Regions from separate parts of the Serratia surfactantfaciens genome, predicted to be linked through region 1. Evidence: riboswitches for the same ligand, from Rfam matches in the RefSeq annotation. Region 1 holds a riboswitch; each other region holds the start of a gene.
The links. Region 1 has a riboswitch for thiamine pyrophosphate ahead of thiM (hydroxyethylthiazole kinase). Riboswitches for the same ligand answer to the same signal wherever they lie in the genome.
Positions count from the first base shown of each region.

Region 2: another riboswitch for thiamine pyrophosphate. It lies ahead of thiB (thiamine ABC transporter substrate binding subunit); the one in region 1 lies ahead of thiM (hydroxyethylthiazole kinase).
Region 3: another riboswitch for thiamine pyrophosphate. It lies ahead of thiC (phosphomethylpyrimidine synthase ThiC); the one in region 1 lies ahead of thiM (hydroxyethylthiazole kinase).

Region 1 covers NZ_CP016948.1:3,193,772-3,198,339, forward strand. The annotation lists gene gutQ (arabinose-5-phosphate isomerase GutQ) at 1-488, shown strand, start outside; gene ATE40_RS15035 (inhibitor of vertebrate lysozyme family protein) at 528-986, opposite strand; gene thiD (bifunctional hydroxymethylpyrimidine kinase/phosphomethylpyrimidine kinase) at 1,071-1,871, opposite strand; gene thiM (hydroxyethylthiazole kinase) at 1,871-2,662, opposite strand; TPP riboswitch at 2,698-2,794, opposite strand; gene ATE40_RS15050 (hypothetical protein) at 2,806-2,997, shown strand; gene ATE40_RS15055 (AraC family transcriptional regulator) at 3,130-3,969, shown strand; gene ATE40_RS15060 (AzlD domain-containing protein) at 3,976-4,296, opposite strand; gene ATE40_RS15065 (AzlC family ABC transporter permease) at 4,293-4,568, opposite strand, start outside.
Region 2 covers NZ_CP016948.1:60,301-64,868, reverse strand. The annotation lists gene ATE40_RS00255 (sugar efflux transporter) at 1-51, opposite strand, end outside; gene sgrT (glucose uptake inhibitor SgrT) at 205-381, opposite strand; gene sgrR (HTH-type transcriptional regulator SgrR) at 469-2,130, shown strand; TPP riboswitch at 2,168-2,286, shown strand; gene thiB (thiamine ABC transporter substrate binding subunit) at 2,343-3,329, shown strand; gene thiP (thiamine/thiamine pyrophosphate ABC transporter permease ThiP) at 3,305-4,568, shown strand, end outside.
Region 3 covers NZ_CP016948.1:4,751,415-4,755,982, reverse strand. The annotation lists gene hemE (uroporphyrinogen decarboxylase) at 1-687, opposite strand, end outside; gene nudC (NAD(+) diphosphatase) at 726-1,493, opposite strand; gene ATE40_RS22205 (Rsd/AlgQ family anti-sigma factor) at 1,595-2,098, shown strand; TPP riboswitch at 2,138-2,262, shown strand; gene thiC (phosphomethylpyrimidine synthase ThiC) at 2,377-4,320, shown strand; gene thiE (thiamine phosphate synthase) at 4,313-4,568, shown strand, end outside.

The DNA of each region.
Region 1 (4,568 bases):
CTCTGATGATGGGCGACGCCCTGGCGATGGCGCTGATGCGCCATCGCGGTTTCAACGCGGAAGACTTCGCCCGTTCGCACCCGGGCGGCAGCCTGGGGGCGCGCCTGCTGAACCGCGTGCATCACCTGATGCGCACCGGCGATCGCCTGCCGCGCGTGAGCGAAAGCGCCAACGTGATGGAAGCGATGCTGGAACTGAGCCGCACCGGGCTCGGGTTAGTGGCGGTCTGCGACACGCAGCAACGGGTGGTGGGGGTGTTTACCGACGGCGACCTGCGCCGCTGGCTGGTGAAAGGCAATAGCCTGCAGGATCCGCTCAGCCCGGCGATCACCCGCCCCGGCTATCGGCTGCCGGAGCAGTGGCGTGCCGGCGAAGCGCTGGAAGCGCTGCACGAACAGCACATCAGCGCAGCCCCGGTGGTCGATATGGACGGCGTACTGGTGGGGGCGCTCAACCTGCACGATCTGCATCAGGCCGGCATCGGCTGATCGGTGCTGGGGGCGCCTGCAGCGGCGCCCCCAGCCAGATTATTTCCAGTCAGGATTGTTCTCGAACTGCTGCTTCAGCAGTGCCTTCATATCTTCATCCGGCTTGCCGAGCCACTGATACTTGGCGTACTTCTTCGGGTGATCGACGGCTTCCGGCCGGTCCGCCACCTCGACCCGCACGCCCCAGGCCTGGGATTTATCCGCGCTGAACGCTACGATTAAAAAGTTGTTGCCGCAGTCGTGCGGTTTGCACAGGTTGCCAACCAGATACTCTTTGCCCTTCCAGTTCAGATTCTGCGCCGGCGTAGAGGTGCCGACGCCCTTGCGTGCCCAGCCCGGCATCCGCGCCTGGCCTTTCACCATATTTTGCCAGCTGGCCTGATACCCCGGCTGCTGAATCAAATCCGATGTGGTGACGATCTGCTGGGCCAAGCTGCCCGCGCTGAAGCTAAGCAGTACGCCGAAGAGGGCGCAACGCAGCGTCTGGTGTCCCGTCATAGTGCTTCTCCCTAGGTTAAATCAGGTTTCGCCCGTAAAACCGGGCCTGAACTAGTCAGACCACGGTTGCGGCAAAAAGTTGACTCACCACCAGGCGTGGAAATGATGCACCGGCCCGATGCCGTGCCCCACTTCCAGCGTATCCGCCTGTTGCAGCGCTTTTTGCAGGTAGTCCTTGGCGGCGGCTACCGTCGCCGCCCAGTCGGCATGGCGCGGGCGCAGCGCCGCCAGCGCGGCCGAGAGCGTGCAACCGGTGCCGTGGGTGTGGCGGGTGGCGACGCGCGGCGCGGTAAAGCGCTGCTCGCCTTCTGCGGTAAACAGCCAGTCCGGGCTCTCGCTTTCGCTCAGGTGGCCGCCCTTCATCAACACCGCCTGGCAGCCCATCGCCAGCAGCGCCCGCCCCTGTTCGCGCATCTGCGCTTCATCTTCCGCCGGCGCGCACGCCAGCAGCGCCGCCGCTTCCGGCAGATTCGGCGTAATGATCGACACCAGTGGCAACAGCTCGCTGCGAATCGAGGCCACCGCCTCTGGCGCCAGCAACGGATCGCCGCTTTTCGCCAGCATCACGGTATCCAGCACCACGAACTCCGGCCGATAATGGCGCAGGCGTTCGGCCACCGCCTGCACGATGTCGGCGTTGGCCAGCATGCCGATCTTGACGCTGTCGATGCGCACGTCGCTGAACACCGAGTCCAGCTGCGCGGCGACGAACGCCGGATCGATGTAATACACCGACTGCACGCCGCGGGTATTCTGCGCCACCAGCGCGGTGATCACCGAAGTGCCGTAGGCGCCAAGCGCCGAGAAAGCTTTCAGATCGGCCTGAATACCGGCGCCGCCGCTGGGATCGGTGCCGGCGATGGTCAGCGCGTTGATACGATTCATCACAGATCCTCCCCGCGCAGTTGATACAACGCGTCGAGGAACGCCGGTGTAAAGCTGCCCGGCCCGGCGGCCTGTTTGGCTGCGAGGCCGCCGCAATGGGACATCGCCCGGCAGGCGGTCGCCACGTTGTCCAGGCGATCGCCCGGCAGCGCGCAAAACGCCGCCACCACCGCCGACAGCGCGCAGCCGGTGCCCACCACCCGCGTCATCAGCGGGGAGCCGCCTTCGATCGCCCAGTCGCGCTGGCCGTCGGTGACGTAATCCACCACGCCGGTGACCGCCACCACCGCGCCGCTGCGCAGCGCCAGCTCACGCGCGGCGGGCAGTGCCGCCAGCGAATCGTCACCGCTGTCCACGCCGCGGCCGCTGGCCAGCAACCCGCTGAGCGCCATGATTTCCGAGGCATTGCCGCGTATCGCCGCCGGTTGCTCGTCCAGCAGCTGTTTAGCGAAGGCGGTGCGGTAGGAGAGCGCGCCGACCGCCACCGGATCCAGCGTCCAGGGCTTGCCGGCCTGATTGGCGGCGGCCACCGCCGCCCGCATCGATTCGGCGCGCAGCGCGTTGAGGGTGCCGACGTTGATCAGCAGGCCGTCGGCCAGCGCGCTGAACTGCGCCGCTTCTTGCGGCTCCACCACCATCGCCGGGGAGGCACCGAGCGCCAGCAACACGTTGGCGGTCAGCGATTGCACCACTTCGTTGGTCAGGCAGTGGATCAGCGGAGGCCGCTGTTGGAATTGGGTTAGACAGGCCGCGGCGCGAGCGCCGGGTAGTGCATCAGGTCGAGCGATCATATTCCTCCCAACCGGCGTTCAAGAAGGCGGCGCCGGTTGGGCGGCCGTGACTTCCCTACGCTGGCATTATCCAGATCAGGTAATACGGGTATTTCTCAGCCTTCACCAGGAAGGGCACCCCGAGTCATGAAAATCAATAGGTTGTGATCAACGCTGCGTTAATCCCTGAGCGGGATCATGCCAGCGGCGGCGCGGACAAACAAGCGATTAAATTGGCCGAGCGCCTGGCGGAGCAGACGCTGGGCAGAATGTGGCAGAAGCGGCCCGCCGTCGGCCTGCGGCCCGAAAACATCAAGTTTACTGATAATAAAAAAACTGACCGATGCCGTCATTGAGGCGGGAAAACACGCTCACTCCTTATCAAACCGGAGCGAAAACGTGACCTGATGCAAGCGACGCAAGCACGGGCTAGACACAACTCATCAATTCTCATTACTATAGCCACACATTTTATGAGTCATGATGCTATGCCAGAAATCACTGAATCCATCTTCGTCAATTCAGATCTGCTTAATGAACATTTTGACCCCGACGCCATCGATACGCCCATCGTGTCGATCTACGCCACTTTCTCAGATGAGAAAGAACATTCGTTACGTTCAAGAATGCATTCGCATGCCAAAGGCCAGCTGGTCTACGTCAAATCGGGCGCCGCTATCGTCATGCTGGAAGCGCGCATTTGCTCCGTGTTGCCGCATCAGTTGCTTTGGATCCCCGGCGGCGTTGCCCACAATGTGATCCTGCGCGACAACGTCGATTTTCGCGCCGTCTATCTCGACCAACAGCGCTTCGCTCCGCTGTCGAAAAACGTCGAGGTCTTTACCCTCACTCCGCTGCTGGAAGAGGTTATCGAAACCATGTGCCGTTCCCCTTTCCACACCGACTGGATGGCGGGAACCGAGTTCCATCTGCAATCTCTGCTCATCGACAAAATCCGCGTCGCCGCCCATTCCCCCGCCTGGCCGGCCTTGCCGAACGATGCCCGGGTGCGCAATTACCTGCAGTGTTACCATTTGAAAGGTGAAATGGTGCCGCGATTGAATGAGCTGGCGTCCCATTGCGGCGCTTCCGAGCGCACCATCCATCGTCTGTTCGTTCAGGGAACCGGCATGTGTTATCAGCAGTGGCGCCAGCAGGTGCGTTTGAAACTGGCCCTGGAGTTGCTGACCACCGATAAACCGATCACCGAGATCGCTCACTATCTCGAGTTCTCCACCACCAGCGCCTTCATCTCCTTTTTCAAACACCACCGGGACGTGACGCCGAAAAAATACCGCGACCAATTGCACAAGCCCAACACGCGCTGAGCGTTGTCAGCCAAGCCCGCGAATCAGCCAAAACGCCGCCATCCCGAGCAACAGCATCAAGGTGGCGTTGCGCGTTTTCCACATCACCAGCGTCGCCACGATCGCCGCGCACAGTTTCGGCGCGCCTTCGGCCGACAGCGCCGAGGGTGAAGCGATCAGGGCCGGCACGATCAGAGACACGATGGCCGTGGCCGGGATCAGTTTCAACCATTCGCCCACCCGCTCGGGAAACGGCACACGATCGTTGAGCCACAAAAAGGAATAACGCAGTAAAAACGTGCCCAGCGTGCTGATGGCCAGCACCCATAGAATCGTCGTCTCGCTCATGACGGCTCCTCGCTGCGTTGAGGCCCTCTGCCCTTGTGATACAAACCGCCGGCCAAGACGCCCGCGGCCATCGAAAACAAGAACCCCAGGTTATAGGGCCATCCGCAGGTAAAGGCGGAAACCAGCCCGGCAACCGCGGCCGCCACCACGATGGGGGCGTTTTTCAACATTGGCACCAGGAGCGAGATAAAGCACAGGGTGATGGCGAACTCCAGATGCCAGGCGGCGGGAATTAACGGACCGGCGAGGATCCCCGCCGCCGTCCCCGTTTG
Region 2 (4,568 bases), 2.0 Mb from region 1:
TGCGGCAAAGATGGGGTTGATGCGCAGTGTCAGCCGGCTCAGGCGTTGCATATCGTCTTCCCTGACCTCAAAACGAAAGTGAAACCTTAGGCCACGGCGAGAAAAATGCAAGCGCATCGCCCTGACCACGCATAAAAAAACCAGTGGGTCGCCCCACTGGCTGGTGAAACAGCACCATTACTCAGAAACTTGTCACCGCAGCCCCTACAGGTGCTCGCGGTACTGCTTGTCGGTCATCTCTTTGATGTCCCATTGCGTCAGGTGCGCCAGCATCGCCAGCCGCGCCTGTTCGGGCACCACGCTCAGCCAGTCGGCATGCTGACGGCGCACCGCGCGGAAATAGCGCTGATAGAACTGTTTGGATAAGAAAGCTTTCATCATTACGCCCTCCCCTTTCATTGATGAAAATTATCGGCGTAATATAGGGAAAGAAAAATTGACGACTTGAGGCGGGAGTGTTCCTCTTTTATGTCCACGTCCAGATTGCAGCAGCAGTTCATCCGTCTGTGGCAGCGCTGCCACGGTGAAACCACCGACACCACGCTGCAGGCGCTGGCGGAGGCGCTCAGCTGCTCGCGGCGGCATGTGCGCTCCCTGCTGAGTGCCATGCAACGGGAGGGTTGGCTCACCTGGCAGGCGGAATCGGGGCGCGGCAAGCGTTCGCGGCTCACCTTCCATTACACCGGCCTGGCGCTGCAGCAACAGCGGGCCGAGGAGCTGCTGGAACAGGATCGCATCGATCAGTTGGTGCAACTGGTAGGCGACAAAGACGTGGTACGCCAGATGCTGCTGTCGCAGCTGGGGCGCAGCTTCCGCCAGGGGAAACACATCCTGCGGGTGCTCTACTACCGGCAGCTGTACAACCTGCTGCCCGGCTCGGCGCTGCGGCGTTCGGAGACCCATTTGGCGCGCCAGATCTTCAACGGCCTGACGCGCATAAATGAGGAAAACGGGGAACTGGAGTCCGACCTGTCCCACCATTGGCAAATGCTGACGCCGCTGCACTGGCGGTTTTACCTGCGCCCGGCGATCCATTTTCATCACGGCCGCGAGCTGGAGATGGCGGACGTCATCAGTTCGCTTTCGCGTCTGACCTCGCAACCGCTGTTCTCGCATATCGAAAGCGTCACCTCGCCGACGCCGTTCGTTGTCGACGTGCATCTGCGCAGCGCCGATCACTGGCTGCCCTGGCTATTAGGCAGCGTACACGCCATGATCCTGCCGCGCGAATGGCGCGAGCTGCCGGACTTCGCCCGCCATCCGATCGGCACCGGCCCATACCGCGTGGTGCGCAATCTCCCCAGCCAGATGAAGATCCACGCCTTCGACGACTATTTCGGCTACCGGGCGCTGATCGATGAGGTGAATATCTGGGTGCTGCCGGAATTCTCCGAAGAGCTGGTGCACTCAGGCGTACAGCTGCAGGGCGATGAAACCGCCAACAATGAACTGGAAAGCCGGCTGGAAGAGGGCTGTTATTTCCTGCTGTTCGATCGGCGCTCCCCATTGGCGGCCGATCCCGCCATTCGCAGCTGGCTGTGCGAATTGATCAATCCCATTTCGCTGCTGAGCCACGCCGGGCCGCTCTATCAGCGCTACTGGTCGCCGGCGTACGGCCTGCTGCCGCGCTGGCACCACAACCGCGCGCTGGCGCAGCAGCCCAAGCCGCCGGGTCTGACCGAACTGACGATGACCCACTTCAATGAGCATTCGGAGTTTCACGCCATCCGTCAGGCGATCGAGCCGCTGCTGGCGCAGCACGGCATCCGCCTGATCGTGCAAAGCGTGGACTACGCCACCTGGCACCAGGGGGACGCGCGCAGCGATCTGTGGCTCGGCAGCGCCAACTTCTATCTGCCGCTGGAGTTTTCGCTGTTCGCCACACTGTATGAACTGCCGCTGATGCAGCACTGCATGAACGAGGATCTGGCGCAGGACGCCGCGCTGTGGCGAGCCAACCGCCTGCCGCTGGCGGAGTTTTGCCAACGTCTGGTCAGCGATCATCAACTGCATCCGCTGTTCCACCACTGGCTGCAGCTGCACGGCCAGCGCAGCATGCGCGGCGTGCGGATGAACACCCTCGGCTGGTTCGACTTCAAGTCCGCCTGGTTTGCCCCGCCGGAGGCATAAGCGCCTTTCGTCAAGGCCGGTTAATCTTTACAATAGCGCCGTCTCAACGGGGTGCGGAAATTCGCTGCGTATCACACGCCCGATTTTCCGCTGAGAGCACACCCGTCGAACCTGATCCGGTCAATACCGGCGGAGGGATTTGAGCCCAGCGAACCGGCGACGCCGCCTCGCCCCCTCAGATGCCCTTGCCCCTTATTTCTCAGGAGTGCAACGTGGTCAAAACATATCTGCCCTGCTTATTGCTGCTGTGCGCCGCGCCGGTGTTCGCCAAGCCAACGCTGACGGTTTACACCTACGATTCCTTCGCCGCCGACTGGGGCCCTGGCCCGGCGGTGAAGAAAGCCTTCGAGGCCGAGTGCGACTGTGAACTGAAGTTCGTCGCGCTGGAAGACGGCGTTTCGCTGCTGAACCGCCTGCGTATGGAAGGCAAGAACAGCGCCGCTGACGTGGTGCTGGGGTTGGACAACAACCTGTTGCAGGCGGCGCAGCAAACCGGCCTGTTCGCGCCGAGCGGCGTCGACACCGCCAGGCTGACGGTGCCGGGCGGCTGGCAGGACGCGACCTTCGTGCCTTACGACTACGGGTACTTCGCCTTCGTCTACAACAAAGAAAAACTGAAGAACCCGCCGAAAAGCCTGCAGGAGCTGGTCAGCAGCGATCGTAACTGGAAAGTGATCTACGAAGATCCGCGCACCAGCACGCCGGGGCTCGGCCTGCTGCTGTGGATGCAGAAAGTGTATGGCGACAAGGCGCCGGCCGCCTGGCAGCAGCTGGCGAAGAAGACCGTTACCGTCACCAAAGGCTGGAGTGAAGCCTACGGCCTGTTCCTGAAAGGCGAAGGCGATCTGGTGCTCAGCTACACCACCTCTCCCGCCTATCACCTGATCGCAGAGAAAAAAGACCTCTACGCCGCCGCCATGTTCAGCGAAGGCCACTACCTGCAGGTGGAAGTGGCCGGCAAGCTGAAGGCCGCCAAACAGCCCGAACTGGCGGAACGTTTCATGCAGTTCATGGTGACGCCGGCATTCCAGAACACCATCCCGACCGGCAACTGGATGTACCCGGTGATCAACACTCCGCTGCCCGTCGGCTTTGAACAGATGAACGTACCGCATACCGCGCTGCAGTACAGCGCCGAAGAGGTGGCCACACAACGCGGCGGCTGGATCCGGGCATGGCAAACCGCCGTCAGCCGCTGATCCCCCGCTGGCTCTGGCCGGGGCTGCTGGCCGCCAGCGTGATCCTGCTGGTCGCCGCGCTGGCGATGGGTTCGCTGTGGCGTCACGCGCCGGACAGCGACTGGCGCGGCCTTTGGCAGGACAGCTATCTGTGGCACGTGGTGCGCTTCACCTTTTGGCAGGCGCTGCTGTCGGCGCTGATCTCGGTGCTGCCCGCCATCCCGCTGGCGCGCGCGCTCTATCGCCGCCGTTTCCCCGGCCGGCAACTGCTGCTGCGGCTGTGCGCCATGACGCTGGTGCTGCCGGTGTTGGTGGCGGTATTCGGCCTGCTCAGCGTCTATGGGCGCCAGGGCTGGCTGGCGACGCTGTGCGGCTGGCTGGGCGTGGAGTATGGCTTCTCGCCTTACGGCCTGCAGGGCATTCTGCTGGCGCACCTGTTCTTTAACCTGCCGCTGGCGACCCGCCTGTTGCTGCAGGCGCTGGAGAATATTCCGGTGGAACAGCGCCAATTGGCCGCCCAACTGGGCATGAGCGGCTGGCAGCAGTTCCGCTTCGTCGAATGGCCGGCGCTGCGCCGCCAAATCCTGCCGAGCGGCGCGCTGATCTTCATGTTGTGCTTCGCCAGCTTCGCCACCGTGCTGTCGCTGGGCGGCGGGCCGCAGGCCACCACCATCGAACTGGCGATCTACCAGGCGCTGAGTTACGACTACGATCTGGGACGCGCCGCCATGCTGGCGCTGATCCAGCTGGGCTGTTGTCTCGGGCTGGTGTTGATCAGTCAGCGCCTGAGCCAGGCATTGCCGGTAGGGCATACCCACGCCCAGCGCTGGCGCAATCCGGAAGACAGCCTGTGGCGACGCATCGGCGATTCCCTGCTGATCGCCGCCGCGCTGTTGCTGTTGCTGCCGCCCTTGCTGGCGGTGATCGCCGATGGCACCAACCAGGCTATCCTCAGCGTACTGCGCCAGCCAGTGCTGTGGCAGGCCCTGTTCACGTCGCTGCGCATCGCCCTCGGCGCCGGGCTGCTGTGTGTGGCGCTCACCCTGATGCTGCTGTGGAGCAGCCGCGAGTTGAAGCTGCGGCAGCAGCTGCGCGGCGGCCAGGCGCTGGAGCTGAGCGGCATGGTGATCCTGGCGATGCCGGGCATCGTGCTGGCCACCGGCTTCTTCCTGCTGCTGAGCGATACCATCGGGTTGCCGCAGTCGCCCTATGCGTTGGTGATCCTCACCAATGCGCTGATGGCGGTGCCCTATGCGCTCA
Region 3 (4,568 bases), 1.6 Mb from region 1:
CTTGTGCATGTAGTGCAAAGAGAACTCGCGGTAGTCGCGCCCGGTCAGTACGCCGCCCCAGGTGTCGAACACCATCACCGACTGCGCACCGGCCTTGATCTGGGCGTTGAGGTACAGAATCACGCTGTCCGCCAGCTTGTCCAGCAACAGGTGCAGCGTCGCCGGTTCGGCATACATCATCTTCTTCAGCTTGGTGAAAGCCTTGCTGCTGCCGCCCTCGACCATGTAAGTCGCCAGCGTCCACGGGCTGCCGGAAAAGCCGATCAACGGCACTTCGCCCTTCAGCTCGCGGCGGATGGTGCGCACCGCGTTCATCACATAGCCCAGCTCCACTTCCGGATCGAACACCGGCAGTTTGTCGACGTCGGCACGACAGGTGACGGGTGAGCTGAAACGCGGACCTTCGCCGGCTTCAAAGTACAGGCCAAGCCCCATGGCGTCAGGAATGGTGAGAATGTCGGAGAACAGGATGGCGGCGTCCAGCGCATAGCGGCGCAGCGGCTGCAGCGTGACCTCACAGGCCAGCTCCGCGTTCTTGCACAGCGACATGAAATCACCGGCCTGGGCGCGGGTTGCCTTGTACTCCGGTAAATAACGACCGGCCTGGCGCATCATCCATACGGGGGTCACATCCACCGGCTGACGCAACAGCGCGCGCAGGTAACGATCGTTCTTCAACTCAGTCATTTATGGGGCTCCCTTAATAATCTGCCGGCCATTGTACATTATTCTGCCCGGCACAGCGCCACGGTGTCCTCAATCAAGCGGCGTGCCACGGTGCCGGGCGGCGGCAACAGCGGCAATTGGTCGTAACGATACCAGCCGGCGTTGAGCAACTCTTTGGGATCGTGACGGATTTCGCCCTGATGGTAATCGGCCATAAAGGCCATCATCAGCGAGTGCGGGAACGGCCAGGGTTGCGAAGTGACATAGCGCAGGTTTTTGATTTCAATGTTGCTCTCTTCCATCACTTCACGCGCCACCGCCTGTTCCAGCGTTTCGCCCACTTCGACGAAGCCGGCCAGCACCGTGTGAATGCCGCCGCGATGGCGCACGTGCTGCGCCAGCAGGATCTGATCCTCGCGCCGAATGGCGACGATCACGCAGGGCGCGATCTGCGGGTAGTAGCGCTCCTTGCAATGGCCGCACAGGCAGGCGCTTTCGGTGCGGCTGAGGTGCATCTCATGGCCGCAGTAGCCGCAATAGCGATGGGAGCGGTAGAAATCCGCCAGCTGCACGCCGCGCCCGGCTAGCTGGAACAAGCCGCGATCCTGATCCAACAGCTGACGCACCGAGCCCATCTCCCGCGGCATCGCCTGGCGCACCAGCCAAACCGGCGCGCCCTCCCATTCACCGATGGTGCGCGCCATGTGGCCCTGCAGCCCGAGGGCGGCGGCCGTTCCCGACGGCAATTCACCGTTCGGTAACCAAAGTTTGCTTTCATGGCTGACGATCCACCAGCCGTTTTCATTGCCCGTTAATGCAAGTTCCATATCGTTGTTGCACAACCTCAGCTTCACTGGCACTCTACGAATCGGCTTTGTTACATTTTAATAACTTACCGGTTACTTTTATTACTTACACGGAGTCAAACATGCTCAACCGTTTGGAAAGGCTGACTCAGCGCGTTGGCGGTAGTAATGAATTAGTTGATCAATGGCTTCAGGCCCGCAAGCAGTTGCTGGTCGCTTACTGCACGCTGGTAGGCCTCAAACCGAATAAAGAAAAGCATACGCCGCTGAATGAAAAAGCGCTGGAGAACTTTTGCCACAACCTGGTGGATTATCTCTCCGCAGGGCATTTTCATATCTATGACAGAATTATCAAACAAGTGGAAGGCGCGGCCAGTCCGAAAATGTCGCTGGCGGTGAACATCTATCCCAAGCTGTGGGCCAATACCGAACAGATCATGGCGTTCCACGATCGCTATACCGAAGTGGATATCGATCAGGAGGTTTGTCTGGAGTTCCATCAGGCCCTGTCGGATATCGGCGAAACGCTGGCGGCGCGCTTTGCGCTGGAAGATAAGCTGATCCTGCTGGAGGCGGAAGCCGCGCAGCAACCGCTGCCGGACCAGGCGCTGGATCCGGCGCGTTAAAATTTTATAGTTTTTTTTCTTATCCCTCCTATACTGGGGGGCATCTTGTCGGAGTGCCTAGCGCCTGATTTGTTCATCGAATCAGCCAGGCTGAGACCGTTAATTCGGGATCCGCGGAACCTGATCGGGTTAATACCCGCGAAGGGAACAAGAGTAATCTATCGCCACAGGCACGACCCTCTTTTTGCGGGCGCCCTGCCTTATCGGCCACCATCATTACTCCCTCCGAACTCCAGACAAGCAACTTTCCCAACCCAACACACTGGTAGGAACTTGCTATGTCTAACGTTAATCCACCGCGCGCCCGCAAAGCGCAACGCGAAGCCGCCCAGCAGTTTATCGACACGCTGCAAGGTATGGCTTTCCCTAACTCACGCCGCATCTACCTGCAGGGCTCGCGCAGCGATATCCAGGTGCCGATGCGTGAAATTCAGCTCAGCCCGACCCTGGTCGGCGGCAGCAAAGATAATCCGCAGTATGAACAGAACGAGGCGATCCCGGTGTATGACACCGCCGGCCCGTATGGCGATCCGCAAGCCGAGCTCGACGTGCACGCCGGCCTGGCCAAGCTGCGCGCCGGCTGGATCGACGCGCGCGGCGATACCGCCACCCTGAGCGGCGCCAGCTCCGGCTTCACCCAACAGCGGCTGGCGGACGAAGGCCTCGATCACCTGCGTTTCGAACACCTGCCGCTGCCGCGCAAAGCGTTGCCGGGCAAGTGCGTCACCCAATTGCACTACGCCCGTGCCGGCATCGTCACCCCGGAGATGGAATTCATCGCCATCCGCGAAAACATGGGGCGCGAGCGCATTCGCGGCGAGGTGCTGCGCCACCAGCATCCGGGCCAGAGCTGGGGCGCCAACCTGCCGGACAACATCACGCCGGAGTTCGTGCGTCAGGAAGTGGCCGCCGGCCGCGCTATCATTCCCGCCAATATCAACCACCCGGAGGCGGAGCCGATGATCATCGGCCGCAATTTCCTGGTGAAGGTGAACGCCAATATCGGCAACTCGGCGGTCACGTCGTCGATAGAAGAAGAAGTGGAGAAACTGGTGTGGTCCACCCGCTGGGGCGCAGACACCGTGATGGATCTCTCCACCGGCCGCTATATTCATGAAACCCGCGAATGGATCCTGCGCAACAGCCCGGTGCCCATCGGCACCGTGCCTATTTATCAGGCGCTGGAGAAGGTCAACGGCGTGGCGGAGAACCTCACCTGGGAGATGTTCCGCGATACGCTGCTGGAACAGGCTGAACAAGGGGTCGACTACTTCACCATCCACGCCGGCGTGCTGCTGCGCTATGTGCCGATGACCGCCAAACGCCTGACCGGCATCGTGTCGCGCGGTGGCTCGATCATGGCCAAATGGTGCCTGTCGCACCATCAGGAAAACTTCCTCTATCAGCACTTCCGTGAAATCTGCGAGATCTGCGCCGCCTACGATGTCTCGCTGTCGCTCGGCGACGGCCTGCGCCCCGGATCGATTCAGGACGCCAACGACGAAGCCCAGTTCGCCGAACTGCATACGCTGGGCGAGCTGACCAAAATCGCCTGGGAATACGACGTGCAGGTGATGATTGAAGGGCCGGGCCACGTGCCGATGCAGATGATCCGCCGCAACATGACCGAAGAGCTGGAACACTGCCACGAAGCGCCGTTCTACACCCTCGGTCCGCTGACCACCGACATCGCCCCGGGCTATGACCATTTCACCTCCGGCATCGGCGCGGCGATGATCGGCTGGTTCGGGTGCGCCATGCTGTGTTACGTCACGCCGAAAGAACACCTCGGCCTGCCGAACAAAGAGGACGTCAAACAGGGCCTGATCACCTACAAGATCGCCGCTCACGCCGCCGATCTGGCCAAAGGCCATCCGGGCGCGCAGATCCGCGATAACGCCATGTCCAAGGCGCGCTTCGAATTCCGTTGGGAAGATCAGTTCAATCTGGCGCTCGATCCGGCCACCGCGCGCGCCTATCACGACGAAACCCTGCCGCAGGAGTCCGGCAAGATCGCCCACTTCTGCTCAATGTGCGGGCCGAAATTCTGCTCGATGAAAATTTCGCAGGAGGTGCGCGACTACGCCGCTGCCCAGGAGGCCGCCAAGCCGATCGAAGTGCAGCTGACCGGCATGGAAAAAATGTCCGCCGAGTTCCGCGCCCGCGGCAGCGACCTGTATCACAGCGCCACCTCGCTGCAAGAGGAGACCAGCAATGACTGATATCACTACCCCCTTCCCGGCAACGCCTCACAAACTGGGGCTCTACCCGGTGGTCGACAGCGTAGAGTGGATCGCTCGCCTGCTGGAGGCCGGCGTCACCACGATCCAACTGCGCATCAAGGATCTGCCTGACGAGCAGGTTGAACAGGATATCGCCGCCGCCATCGCGCTGGGCCGGCGTTATCAGGCGCGGCTGTTCATCAACGATTACTGGCGGCTGGCGGTCAAACACGGCGCCTACGGTGTGC